DNA from 2 places in the Acidovorax sp. BL-A-41-H1 genome. Region 2 is predicted to be linked to the other one. Evidence: riboswitches for the same ligand, from Rfam matches in the RefSeq annotation. Region 2 holds a riboswitch; the other holds the start of a gene.
The links. Region 2 has a riboswitch for ZMP and ZTP ahead of glyA (serine hydroxymethyltransferase). Riboswitches for the same ligand answer to the same signal wherever they lie in the genome.
Positions count from the first base shown of each region.

Region 1 (6,709 bases), on a different contig from region 2:
ACAGGTGCGCAGCAGACTGCGCGTCGGGGGTCGTTTTTTTGATATACAATCTTAGTCTTTCCTGAAATGCCCAGGTGGCGGAATTGGTAGACGCACTAGTTTCAGGTACTAGCGAGTAACATCGTGGAGGTTCGAGTCCTCTCCTGGGCACCAAGTTTAACGAGAACCCATCGTGGTTTTCACAAATATCCCGGCCGCTGTCTTTTGACCGCGGCTTTTTTGTTTCCGGAGGTCTCGACGGTGAACTGCATGCTCGAAGACGAACTCGGGCGCATCATAAAAATTCGTTCAAATTCTCCGGAGCCCGAAATTCCTGTCCTATAATTCGAGGCTGAACTGAAAGCCCAGGTGGCGGAATTGGTAGACGCACTAGTTTCAGGTACTAGCGAGTAACATCGTGGAGGTTCGAGTCCTCTCCTGGGCACCAAACATTAAAAAGCCGCTGCACCCGCAGCGGCTTTTTTGTTTTGGCGAGTCCATGGCCGTGCGCGCAGTATTCATGCGCTGTCTGTCTGCAGATGATCTACGCCACACCTACCAGACTGCAAAAAACAAAGCGCCCATTCGGGCGCTTGTTTTTGATACAAGAGCCAGCCAACTATTTGCGCAGGAGCACCTTGAGCGCATTCTGAAGACGCCGGGCGTTGCTGGCATCGCTGGCGCTGGCCAGCACGCGCGCAGCATCCTGCCCCCAGGTCTGGGCCGGTGCAGGATCGTTGCGGCGCGTGAGCAACTGCAACTGCAGCATGCGTCGTGCCGAGATGTGCTCAGCGGGCGTCGGTGCATCAGCCGCCATCTCCAGGCGCAGCAGCGCTTCAGCGGCATCAGCCTTCGGCGGTGACGACAGCGCCTGGGTCCAGGCGGCGCGCACGGCAGGTGTCACGCCCGAGCCCAGCTCCTGCGTACCGGGCACCTGCGAAGGATCGCGCTTTTCCCAAGCCGTCAGCAGCTGGGTGAGCGCTTCGCCATGGGCCTGCGCGGCAAGCTTCTTCAAGGCCAGTTGCGCGTGCTCCATGGCGTCGCGCTGCGCGCGGAATGCCGTATCGCCCAGACGTGGACCGCGGTCTTCAAACGCTGGACGGTCCCCGAAACGGCCACCCCGGTCAGGACGATCGCCCGTGCGGCTGTCGGGGCGCGCGCCCCGTCCAGCATCGCGGTCGGCTGGCCGGCCATCGCGGCGCTCGCCCGGACGGGCGCCACGGCCTGCCGGCGCAGGCGCGTCTTTCTTCATGCCGGGGCGGTCATCTCCGCGAACGGCCACCACGGGACGGCTTGGCTTGGGTGCTGGTGCTGGTGCGGCTGCAGGCGTACTTTCGGTAGATCCATCATCAACTGCCGCAGCTGCATCAACACCCTCGGCAGGGGCCTCAGCCGGCTTGGCATCACCAGCTGCAGCAACAGCTTGCTGTTCGTCGCGGCGCGCCGTGGCCACTGCCTCGGCTGCCTGGGCCTGCCCGCGCAAGGCCGCCTCCAGGGCCTGCATGGCCGTACGAATCTGCTGCGCATCGCCCGATGCGTTGGCCGCTTCAAGGGCTTTGGAAGCCTCCAGCACCACCTTGTCGCGCGCACTCAGTTCAGTCACCGCACGGTCACGGTCCGCAGATTTGCGGTTGAACGCCTCGTCGATGGGCTTGCGGAAAGCATCCCACAGCTTTTGCTCGTGCTTGCGGTCCAGCGGAACCGTTTGCGCCTCTCCCTGCCAGCGCTGCTGGAGCGCCTTGACGGCATCGATGCGCAGCATGGGTGCCGCGCCCAAGGCTACGGCCTCGTCGATCATTGCATGTCGGCGGGCCAGGCTTTCCTTCTGGGCGGCTTCAAATGGCGCGGCCGCAGCGCTGATCGCCTGCTTCCACAAGGGTTGCAGTTCGGCAAAAATCTTTTCGCCGACGTGTCCACCTTCGCGCCAGCGGTCGCCAAACTGGTGCAGGGCCCGGTTGATGCCCTTCCAGTCGCCCGACGCTGCGTGCGCCTGGGCCCATGCCTTGACTTCTTCGATCAGCGCCAGGCGCTGGGTCTTGTGCTCGGCTGCCTCGGCGCGAATCCTGTCAAGCCAGGCTTCGACGACCTTGTGCGCCGCATTGCAGGCCTCGTCAAACTTTTTCCAGAGGGCATGATTGGGCGCGCCGCCCTGATCTGCCTTCTTCCACTGTTCGCGCAGGCTCCGCAGGGTTTCCTGCATCTTGCGGCCGCCCAATGCCTGGCCGTCAGGGCGGTTCAGCAGCGCTTCGGCCTTGGCAACAAGTTCCTCGCGCACCTGGTCTGCGCCCCAGCGCTGCCAGCCTTCCAGCTCGCCTGCCGCCACCAACGCGGCGTGTACCTGGTGCTCCAGGGCTTGGTCGATGTTCTTGCCGTGCTGCTTGAGCACGGCGCGCAGAGCCGCTGCAGCGCCAACGCTGGCCTTGCCATGGCCTTCTTCAGTTTCACGCTCCAGGGTGGCAAGCGCTTCACGCACCGCTTGCATGGATTTCTCGACCGCCTCCGGGGACACCCGTGGTTTTGGCACGCGCGCAGGCTTGCCTGTAGCAGCCTCGGCGCCAGCATTGCTACCAGCTTCTGGCGGCAGTCCACGCGCGGCGCGCAGCTCATCGGCCCAGACGGGTACGGGTGGCAAAGGCGCGCTGGCGTCTTCTGCAGCAAGCACAGCCTGGGCTACTGCAGGCTGGAAAGCATCCCAGACCACGAGAAGCTGCACGCGCGATGCATCCAGCAACGGCGGAAAACGCGCATCCACGCTCGCCCAGCTGCCATCGCTGGCCAGCTCGTCCGCCTGCTGCTGCCAGCGGGCTACGTCGGCGCCCAGCATTTCCAGCGCGGCCTGCGCATCGCGCCAGGGCTTTGTCGACAGGACTTCAATACGCTGCGCAAGGAGCACAGCCGCCTCGCGCTGGACCTGAACGCGGTGCTGCAAGTCTTCGATCACCTTGACGCGATCCGCCAGCTGAACCTTGAGCTGCGAGAGCGGCTCACGCGACAGCGGTGCTCCAGCCTTGGCGGCATCGCGCTGCCACGCAAGCGCATCTGCAATGTTGAGCTTGGGTGCGGCCAGCAATGCCTGGGCCTTGTCGGCCCACTCGGCGGCGATCACCTCCTGCCCCTTGGCACGGCGGATCTCATCAAGACGCTCGCGCACGGCACGGGCAGCCCCCTTGTCGCGGCCGCTGAACTCCTTGAACACTTCCTGCAGCTGATCGAGGCCAGGCTGTGTCGCCAGCCAGTCCCGGATGCGCGAGGCACGCTCGCCAGAAGTGGCGGCTGAAAAGGCGCCTCCGGTCAAAGCATCCAGCGGATGCGGCTCGTGGGATTTGGCCGGAGCCGGATTCACTTCGGGAGCGTCAGACATTTTGTTGCGGGAGAGAAAGGGAAACATGGATCCAAGGGAATAGCAAATGGGCCAGATCAGAAGGCGTCTGGCGCCCACCTGACCGCCGTATTCACGGGCGTCCAGGCTGAAAAATCAAAGCCACCAAGCCCAGAGGGCCGGAACTGGCCAACGGGCCCGACTGCAGCTGCAGAGCAAACACATCGCGACGCGCTTGCCATGCCTGGCGAGCAAAAACGGGACGGGGGCACCCTGCATTATCTATATATATGCGGATCGCCCCAGCGTGCCGGGCAGCCACGCTTGGCGGCACGTTCATGATTCGTCTTGCGGGCAAACTTACCAGACTAAAAAACATCGCAAAGTGTGCGGTCATCCCGGCTAGCTATGCCATCCCTTCGATGACGGTTTCGTATATTTCGCCCGGACACATGCAACCCGAAAGATCAAGCACTCGGCCAGAAACAAGAAAGCCCGGTGGACATGCGATGCACATCTACCGGGCTTGACGGCTGACACAACGGTCTTTGCCATCTGCCGCAGTCCGGAGGGTAAAAGTCCGGCTGCGCGGAGGCAAGGGATTGCCTCCTTGGGGTGCCATTGCATCAGGTGCTGCTGCGTCGCCGCACTGAATGCCGGGACGGGAGCACCTTATCAATGACGTCGCCTGATCAACAGGCCCCTGCACCTTAACAAAACAGCGCGAACGGGGCCAAGGTAATTTTTCAATCGCCCACGGCGCCCCGATTGCTCCCCGCCCCTTACGCCGCTCGCCCCAAGCGACGAACCCGAACAGGATGGTCTAACTCATTTTTATATTACCACAATGCATATCAAATTACATTGATAGTGTTGACTGTGCATTAAGACACCTCCTAGAATCCGCCAGCCCTGCGACGGGCCAGTAGAAACCCCAATCGCTGCCGACCCCACCGGCTAATTCAAACGAGGTTGCAAGCACGCCATCGACGTGCCGCCTGCAGTTTTGATGGCGTACCAATCCAGGCTTTTCGCCCACCCTGGCGGCCTCACAGGCCGCACAGGGATGAGGGCGCGGCCTCAGAAAGGAGAGCTATGACAGCGTCAGGAACCATACTTCGCGGTTTCCGCACCTTCGCCACCGACGTGGTGGAAGGATTTATTGAGATCACCCACAACAGCTTCGCGCTGATCGGCCTCGCCGTGGCGTTTGTCGTGATCATGCTGACGGCCCGTGACGACTTGCGTCAGGCCGGGGAAGAACGGTTGATGACCTGGCTGCGGGAGCGGCAGGTGGAGCTGGTCGGCATGCCGATCGAGCCCGAAGCCAGCGGCCGGGCTACCGCCGCCAACCCGAAGGATTTGCCCAAGCAGCAGGCCGCAGTGGCCTTCTGGCTAAGCAAGAAGTACCGCGTGGCGGCCGAGCCGCTGAGCGTGCTGGTTGCCGAGGCGTACGAGATCGGCGCTCGCTCCAAGATTGATCCCACCCTGATTCTGGCGATCATGGCTGTGGAATCGAGCTTCAACCCGTTCGCACAGAGCGCTGTCGGCGCACAAGGGTTGATGCAGGTGATGACCACGGTGCACACCGAAAAGTACGATAACTTCGGTGGCCACTTCGCCGCCTTTGACCCCGTGACCAATCTCCGCGTCGGCGTGAAGGTACTGCAGGAATGCATCGCCCGGGCCGGCTCGGTGGAAGGTGGACTGCGGTACTACGTGGGCGCAGCCAACAATCCGGATGACGGAGGCTACGTAGCAAAGGTGATGGCGGAGCACTTCCGCCTGCTCCAGGTGGCGGGCGGCCGTAGCGTACCGCTGTCCCCACCACCGACACTGTCTACCCAGGCGCCACAGCAAACCGTGCCCGCATCGATACCCGCCGCGGCACCGGCAACGCCCGCGGCCGCTAGCGACAAGGTTGCTCTGCTCGAGGCTTCGTAGGCCTGTCATATACAAGCCCGACGTCCAAGGCTCACGGTTTGGATCGCGCTGAATGAGCCGCCTCGGCTACACTTGTGGGGTACGCGACTGGCGATAGGCGCTATGCCCTGGGGGCATTGCCGCTGACGTGGAAACCGGCAAGAACCTGCTTCTTGCAAACCACTGGGGAGCGTGCCGCGAAGGTGTAAAGCCTTCGCGTTCAGCCGTTCGCCTGGGCAGCCCTTGTTTCAAGGGACACAAGTTCATAGGACTGCCACATCATGTACGACCGCTCCATTCTTGTCGAACAGACCGACCCCGAGCTTTTTGCTGCCATCCAGGCTGAAAACGCCCGGCAGGAACACCACATCGAGCTGATCGCCAGCGAAAACTATGCCTCCCCCGCCGTGATGTGGGCCCAGGGCACCCAGCTCACCAACAAGTACGCAGAAGGCTACCCGGGCAAGCGCTACTACGGCGGCTGCGAGCACGTCGACGTGGCCGAGCAGCTGGCCATCGACCGGGTCAAGAAGATCTTTGGCGCAGACGCCGCCAACGTGCAGCCGCATTGCGGTGCTTCGGCCAACGAAGCTGTATTCCTTGCCTTCATCAAGCCCGGCGACACCATCATGGGCATGAGCCTTGCCGAAGGCGGGCACCTCACGCATGGCATGCCGCTGAACATGTCGGGCAAGTGGTTCAACGTGGTCTCGTACGGCCTGGATGCCAATGAAGCCATCGACTACGACGCGATGGAAAAGAAGGCGCATGAGACAAAGCCCAAGCTGATCATCGCGGGTGCATCGGCCTACAGCCTGCACATCGACTTTGCCCGCTTCGCCAAGGTGGCAAAGGACGTTGGCGCGATCTTCATGGTAGACATGGCCCACTATGCAGGCCTGATCGCAGCCGGTGTGTACCCCAACCCCGTCCCCCACGCGGACGTGGTCACATCCACCACGCACAAGAGCCTGCGCGGTCCCCGTGGCGGCATCATCCTGATGAAGGCCGAGCACGAAAAGGCCATCAACAGCGCAATCTTCCCCGGCCTGCAAGGCGGCCCGCTGATGCACGTGATTGCAGCCAAGGCTGTCGCCTTCAAGGAAGCACTGCAACCCGAGTTCAAGGCCTACCAGGAACAGGTGGTCAAGAACGCCAAGGTAGTGGCAGAGACGCTGACTGCCCGCGGCCTGCGGATCGTCAGTGGCGGCACGCAAAGCCACGTGATGCTGGTGGACCTGCGCGCCAAGGGCATCACTGGCAAGGAAGCCGAGGCCGTGCTGGGCGCAGCCCACATGACCATCAACAAGAACGCGATCCCCAACGACCCCGAAAAGCCGATGGTGACCAGCGGCGTGCGCATTGGCACCCCCGCCATGACCACGCGCGGCTTCAAGGAAGAGGAAGCGCGCATCACGGCCAACCTGATTGCTGACGTGCTGGACAACCCGCGCGACGAGGCCAACATCGCCGCCGTGCGCGAGAAGG
Region 1 is NZ_JBPVJQ010000005.1:33,759-40,467, reverse strand. Features, by position in the region: gene rnr (ribonuclease R) at 1-49, opposite strand, end outside; tRNA gene ACTPOI_RS11325 (tRNA-Leu) at 69-153, shown strand; tRNA gene ACTPOI_RS11320 (tRNA-Leu) at 343-427, shown strand; gene ACTPOI_RS11315 (DUF349 domain-containing protein) at 599-3,367, opposite strand; gene ACTPOI_RS11310 (transglycosylase SLT domain-containing protein) at 4,394-5,242, shown strand; ZMP/ZTP riboswitch at 5,316-5,466, shown strand; gene glyA (serine hydroxymethyltransferase) at 5,503-6,709, shown strand, end outside.
Region 1: another riboswitch for ZMP and ZTP. It lies ahead of glyA (serine hydroxymethyltransferase); the one in region 2 lies ahead of glyA (serine hydroxymethyltransferase).

Region 2 (6,709 bases):
TGAGGAGCGTTGCGCGCTGTAGCCTTGGTGACAGCGCTGCTGGCAGCATCTGTCGGGAAGCCATGGCGTTGTTTGATTGCTATGCTATTGATAGCTATCAAGGCATGATGGGCGCGCTGTAGGCGCCAAAAAGCTTGAATTCCATGCCCGGTGGGCCGGGTGGAGGTGACCACGTCGCCTGGCCTGGCGCTGACCTACCTACTTGCGCACTTCATCGACCATGGCGCGGAAGTCGTCGATGTCTTCGAAGCTGCGGTAGACGCTCGCAAAGCGGATGTAGGCCACCTTGTCGAGCTTCTTGAGTTCGCGCATGACCAGTTCGCCAATGCGGCCGGACAGCACTTCGCGCTGGCCCAGGTTGAGCAGCTTTTCCTCGATGCGCTCGATGGCGCTGTCGATCTGCTCCGTGCTCACCGGGCGTTTGCGCAGTGCCAGGCTGAACGAGCCGAGCAGCTTGCTGCGGTCGTATTCAATGCGCCGACCATCCTTCTTGACGATGGCCGGGAAGTTCACTTCCGGCCGCTCGTAGGTCGTGAAGCGCTTGTCGCACGCGCCGCACTGGCGGCGGCGGCGGATGAAGACCCCATCCTCAGACACCCGCGTTTCAACGACTTGCGTTTCGAGGTGGCTGCAGAAGGGGCACTTCATGGACTTCCAGGACCGGCTTGCTTAACGGTAGACCGGGAAACGTGCGGTCAGGGCGTTGACCTTGGCGCGCACGGCGGCGATGTTGGCCTCATCGCGGGGGTTGTCCAGCACGTCTGCAATCAGGTTGGCCGTGATGCGGGCTTCTTCTTCCTTGAAGCCGCGTGTGGTCATGGCGGGGGTGCCAATGCGCACGCCGCTGGTCACCATCGGCTTTTCAGGGTCGTTGGGGATGGCGTTCTTGTTGATGGTCATGTGAGCGGCGCCCAGCACGGCCTCGGCTTCCTTGCCGGTGATGCCCTTGGCGCGCAGGTCCACCAGCATGACGTGGCTTTGCGTGCCGCCCGACACGATGCGCAGGCCGCGTGCGGTCAGCGTCTCGGCCACAACCTTGGCGTTCTTGGCCACTTGCTCTTGGTAAGCCTTGAACTCGGGCTGCATTGCTTCCTTGAAGGCCACAGCCTTGGCTGCGATCACATGCATCAGCGGGCCGCCTTGCAGGCCGGGGAAGATGGCGCTGTTGATGGCCTTCTCGTGCTCAGCCTTCATCAGGATGATGCCGCCACGGGGGCCGCGCAGGCTCTTGTGCGTGGTTGATGTCACCACGTCGGCGTGGGGCACGGGGTTGGGGTACACGCCGGCAGCGATCAGGCCCGCGTAGTGGGCCATGTCCACCATGAAGATGGCGCCGATTTCCTTGGCGACCTTGGCAAAGCGGGCAAAGTCGATGTGCAGGCTGTAAGCGGATGCACCAGCCACGATCAGCTTGGGCTTGTGCTCGCGGGCCTTGGCTTCCATCGCGTCGTAGTCGATCTCTTCTTTGGCGTTCAGACCGTAGGAGACCACGTTGAACCATTTGCCCGACATGTTCAGCGGCATGCCGTGGGTCAGGTGGCCACCTTCGGCCAGGCTCATGCCCATGATGGTGTCGCCGGGCTTGAGGAAGGCGAGGAACACGGCTTCGTTGGCGGATGCGCCGCAATGCGGCTGCACGTTGGCGGCATCGGCGCCGAAGATCTTCTTCACGCGGTCGATGGCCAGCTGCTCGGCCACGTCCACATGCTCGCAGCCACCGTAGTAGCGCTTGCCGGGATAGCCTTCGGCGTACTTGTTGGTCAGCTGGGTGCCCTGCGCCCACATCACGGCGGGGGAGGCGTAGTTCTCGCTGGCGATCAGCTCGATATGGTGCTCTTGCCGGGCGTTTTCGGCCTGGATGGCGGCAAAGAGTTCGGGGTCGGTTTGTTCGACAAGAATGTTGCGGTCGTACATGGTTTGGCAGTCCTAAGAACTTGTGTCCCTTGAAACAAGGGCTGCCCAGGCGAACGGCTGAACGCAGCGGGTGGCCCCGTGCGGCACGCTTCCCAGTGGTTCACAAGGGGCGGGCCCTTGCCGGTTTCCACGTCAGCGGCAGCACCCTGTGCGGGTACCGCGCCTATCGCCAGTCGCGTACTTCGCTAGTGTAGCCGACACGGCGGCGTGCACCTACTAGGTGCATCGCACAAATCTCCGCTGGGCCGAGGGATTCACAGACCCGACAGCAAGGCCACCTTGTCGGCGGTCGCGGTGGGCGCTGCCGGGGGGGCTGCGGCCGGAATGCTCTGGGCAGGCGCCTGGGTGGACAGCGATGGGGGAGGGTTGAAGGGCATGGCCCGGCCGTTGGCGACCTGGCGCAGGCGGAAATGCTCTGCCATCACCTTGGCTGCATAGCCGCCATCGTCGGCCATGTTGGCTGCGCCCACGTAGTAGCGCAGGCCGCCCTCGACGGAGCCAGCGCGCGCAATGCATTCCTGCAGCACCTTGACACCCACACGCAGGTTGCTCACCGGGTCGAAGGCCGCAAAGTGGCCGCCAAAGCTCTGGTATTTGTCGGTGTGCACGCGGGTCATGACCTGCATGAGGCCCTGGGCGCCCACGGCGCTCTCGGCAAACGGGTTGAAGCTCGACTCGATCGCCATGATGGCCAGGATCAGCGTGGGGTCGATCTTGGCGCGGGTGCCGATCTCATAGGCCTCGGCCACCAGCACGCTGAGCGGCTCGGGCGCCACGCGGTACTTCTTGCTGAGCCAGAACGCCACGGCGGCCTGCTCCTTGGGCAGGTCCTTGGGGTTGGCGGCCGTGGCGCGCTCGCTGGCTTCGGGCTCGATGGGCATGCCCAGCATTTCCACCTGGCGGGCCTGCAGCCAGCCCATGAGACGCTCTTCGCCAGCCTGGCGCAGGTCGGGCCGGGCCGTGAGGGCAATGATGATGAAGGCAACGGCCAGGCCGATGAGGGCAAAGCTGTTGTGGGTGATTTCAAGAAAACCTTCGGTCACATCGGCCACGAAGGTTCGTACGCCGGAGACTATTTTTCCTGACGCTGTCATAGCTCTTCCTTTCTGAGGCGCAGCGGGAGCTTGGAGCAGTCACTGGGACTGCACCTTCCCGGCAAGTCGCCTGGATTGGTACGCCATCAAGTCCGGGCTGCACGTCTGTGGAGTGCTTGTCGCCTGGTTTGACTTAGCCGGGTTCGGCAGCGGGTTGGGGTTTTTACTAGCCCGTTTTCAGGGCTGGCGGATTCTAGAAGCTCTCTAAATGCATAGTCAATACTAACAATCGAAATCATCAGATACTTGAGTTATGAAAAATCTGTAAAAAATTACAGTTTTTGGGCTCTTTGAGGGGCTCGAAGTTGCCTGGCGCGGGTGGTGGGTGTGACACCCTCGTGTCAAATTCAATCGGCCGTGTGGCCGTCATTGAGAATCCGATTTGAGCCCGGAGAGCGACTTTGGTAAGGTGGAGGCGCCTGTAGATTTCAGGCATCGCCAGACGAAGCGAAATCTCCCTCCGAGGGCATTCAGTGCCAAGGTGCAGCAGATGCCGCTTCTAAGGCAACCCCTGGAGGCAATCCCTTGCCTCCTCGCCATGCGGACCTTTATCTCCGCATCGCGACCGATGGCAAAGACCGTTGTGTCAGCCGTCAAGCCCGGCGGGCAGGCCATGAGGCCCTGTCCGTCGGGCTTTCTTGTTTGCGCTTCATCCTTGGGATCCTCTGCACAAATTCTGCACAAATCACCGCGTCGTGTGCATCTGCGGTCTCGGGCTGTCTGCGGCGTTGCAAATACTCGCAATAGCTACGGCTATTGCTGCTTTTTGCGCCTTGCAGCCCATCCCGTTCCGCAGCGCCCGCTTGCCGCTCCATTCGTGCAAGATCCCTTGGCGATTGGGCATTGGCGTCTATATATAGATAATGGGGGCTGCCCCTGGCGGGGCGACTGTTCGCCCGCAGTAGGGCGAGGTTCCCATAGAGGGGCCGCAGCCTGTCGGCTGCCTGTCCAAGCCTTGTGCCAGATCACCTGTAGAAGGTTGGTGTGGTGCATACACAGGCGCCCGCTCAGAACCCGGTGAAAATAGCCCCTTTGTTGCCCCGGCACGCATGCAGTGCGCTTGCCGTGGCAGGTCTCCTTTTGGCAATGCGCCAGGGGTGCCTTCGTTATCCATTGGATCCATGTTTCCATTTTTTTCCCGCAGCAAAATGTCCGACGCACCTGAAGTGAATCCGGCCCCGGCCAAAACCCAAGAGCCGCATCCGCTCGACGCGCTGACCGGCGGTGCTTTTTCTGCCGCCACATCTGGCGAACGCGCCTCTCGCATCCGTGACTGGCTGGCCACCCAGCCCGCGCCCGAACAGCTGCAGGAAGTCTTCAAGGAGCTGAGCGGCCGTGACAAGGGTGCCGCCCGTGCCGTGCGTGAGCGCCTGGATGAAATCCGCCGCGCCAAGGGGCAAGAAGCGATCGCCGCCGAATGGGCCGAGAAGGCCCAGGCGCTGTTGGCCGCCCCCAAGCTCAATATTGCAGACGCCCTGGCCTGGCAGCGCGATGCGGCCAAGGCCGGTGCGCCCTTGTCCCGTGAACCGCTGTCGTTGCTCAAGGCGCAGATGGCTGACCGCGTGAAGGTCATCGAAGACCTGCAGCACCGCGTGCAGGTGCAGCGCGAAGCCGCCGTGCTGCTTGCACAACGCATTGAAGTGCTCTCGACCAAGCCTTGGCGCGATGCACATGCGGCGCTTGAACTGCTGCGCGCCGACGTTGCGCGCTGGCAGGAGCAAGCCCAGGAACTGACGGGCGACGCCAGCTGGGTGAGCGTGGAAGCCCGCTTCCCCCCGCTGCTGGACGCCTCTCGCACCCAGTTGCTGGTGGTGTGGGAAGCCTTCCAGCCCGCCGTGGCCCAGGCGGCCGCAGCGGCCGAAGACGCAGCAGCACCCTTGCCCCCCGTGCCCGTGTGGGCCGATGAACTGCGTGCTGCGCGAGGCCTGCCTACCGAGGCGGCCGCCGCTTCGGCTGCAGCCAAACCCGCACGTGCCGCCAAGCCCAAGGTGGCTCCCGAGGTGGTGGAGAAGGCTGCACAGGTGGTGCGCGAAGCCCTGGCGACGCTGGAAAAGGAAACCGCCGAAGGCCATGGCAAGGCCAGCGCCGGTGCCGCCGCCGCCCTGCGGGCCGTGCTCAAGGTGCATGGCAAACACATCGACAACGCGCTGGAGCAGCAGGTGCACACCGCACTGGTGGCTGCGGGCGAACTGGAGGGCTGGCAGCGCTGGAGCGCCGACCAGGTGCGCGAAGACCTCGTCGCCAAGGCTGAGGCATTGCTCAATCGCCCCGAAGGGCAGGCCCTGGGTGGCCGCAAGATGCAGGAGACCCTGCGCAACCTGCGTGATCAATGGAAGCAGGCAGACCAAGGCGGTGCCCCCAACCACGCCTTGTGGAAAAAATTCGACGAAGCCTGCAACGCCGCGCACAAGGTCGTCGAGGCCTGGCTGGACAAGATCCGCACCGAAGCGGCTGAGCACAAGGCGCAGCGCCTGGCGCTGATCGAAGAGGTCAAGGCCTGGGCGCAAGAGCACGCGTCATCGACCGACTGGAAGGGCATGAACCGCGCTCTGTACCAGTTTGGTGACCGCTGGCGCGAGGGTGGCCATGTGGGCGAAAAGCTGTTTGCCGAACTGCAGCCGCAGTGGAAGCAGGCCATTGCCCTGGCCGCCGCGCCGCTGGAGGCCGCACAAAAAGACAGCCTGGCCCGCCGCCACGCCATGATCGACGAAGCAACGGCGCTGGGCGCTGCACCCACGCTGCGCATTGACGCGGTCAAGGCCCTGCAGCAGCGCTGGCAAGCCGAGGCGCAGTCCGTGCCGCTGGATCGCAAGCACGAACAAAAGCTGTGGGATGCTTTCCGCAAACCCATTGACGAGGCGTTCAATCGCAAATCGGCCGACCGTGAAAAGGCTGCCACCGAACTGAGCGCACGCGACCGCGCGGTGCTGGACGCCTCCAAGGCCCTGGAGGCTGCCAATACCACGGGCGATGCCCAGCAGATCCGTGCTTCCGTGCAGGCGCTGGAGGCTGCATTGCGTGGCCAGGCCCAGGCGGCTGAAGCGGTGGCTACTGCGCAGAAGGCGGAGGCGGCACAAAACGCTGCGTCGCCTGCCGAGCAGGCCGGCGCGGGTGATGCTCTTGCGGCGGATGTCGATGCGAGTGGGGCAGCCGCTGATGGCGAAGTTGCGGCACCTGCCGCCGCCCCTGTGGCGCCCCCCAAGCCAGCCCGCCCCGTGGTGGCTGTGCGTGGCGACGACCGCCCTGGTATGAAAAAGGATGCACCAGCCGCCGCTGGCCGTGGCGCGCGTCCAGGTGATCGCCGTGATGGTCGTCCTGGTGACCGTGACGCGGGCCGTGGCCCGCGCACCGAAGGCCGTTTTGGTGACCGCAATGACCGTGGCGGCCGCATGGGCGAGCGCCCTGCTCACGAAGACCGTGGTCCCCGCCTGGGTGATGCGGCTTTCCGGGCACAGCGTGATGCCATGGAGCACGCTCAGTTGGCGCTGAAAAAGTTGGCAGCCCAGGCCCATGGTGAAACGCTGACCCAGTTGCTCGCGGCGTGGGACAAACGCGATCCGTCCCAGGTCCCGAGTGCACAAGACCTGGGTGGCCGCGTGACGGCATCCGTGCGCGCCGCATGGACACAGGCTCTGTCTGCCGCGCCTCAGGGCGATGCGTCCGAAGCGTTGCTGCGCCTGGAAATGGCAGCCGAAGCCCCC
Region 2 is NZ_JBPVJQ010000014.1:83,560-90,268, reverse strand. Features, by position in the region: gene nrdR (transcriptional regulator NrdR) at 199-648, opposite strand; gene glyA (serine hydroxymethyltransferase) at 670-1,914, opposite strand; ZMP/ZTP riboswitch at 1,951-2,101, opposite strand; gene ACTPOI_RS26155 (lytic transglycosylase domain-containing protein) at 2,169-3,008, opposite strand; gene ACTPOI_RS26150 (DUF349 domain-containing protein) at 4,130-6,709, shown strand, end outside.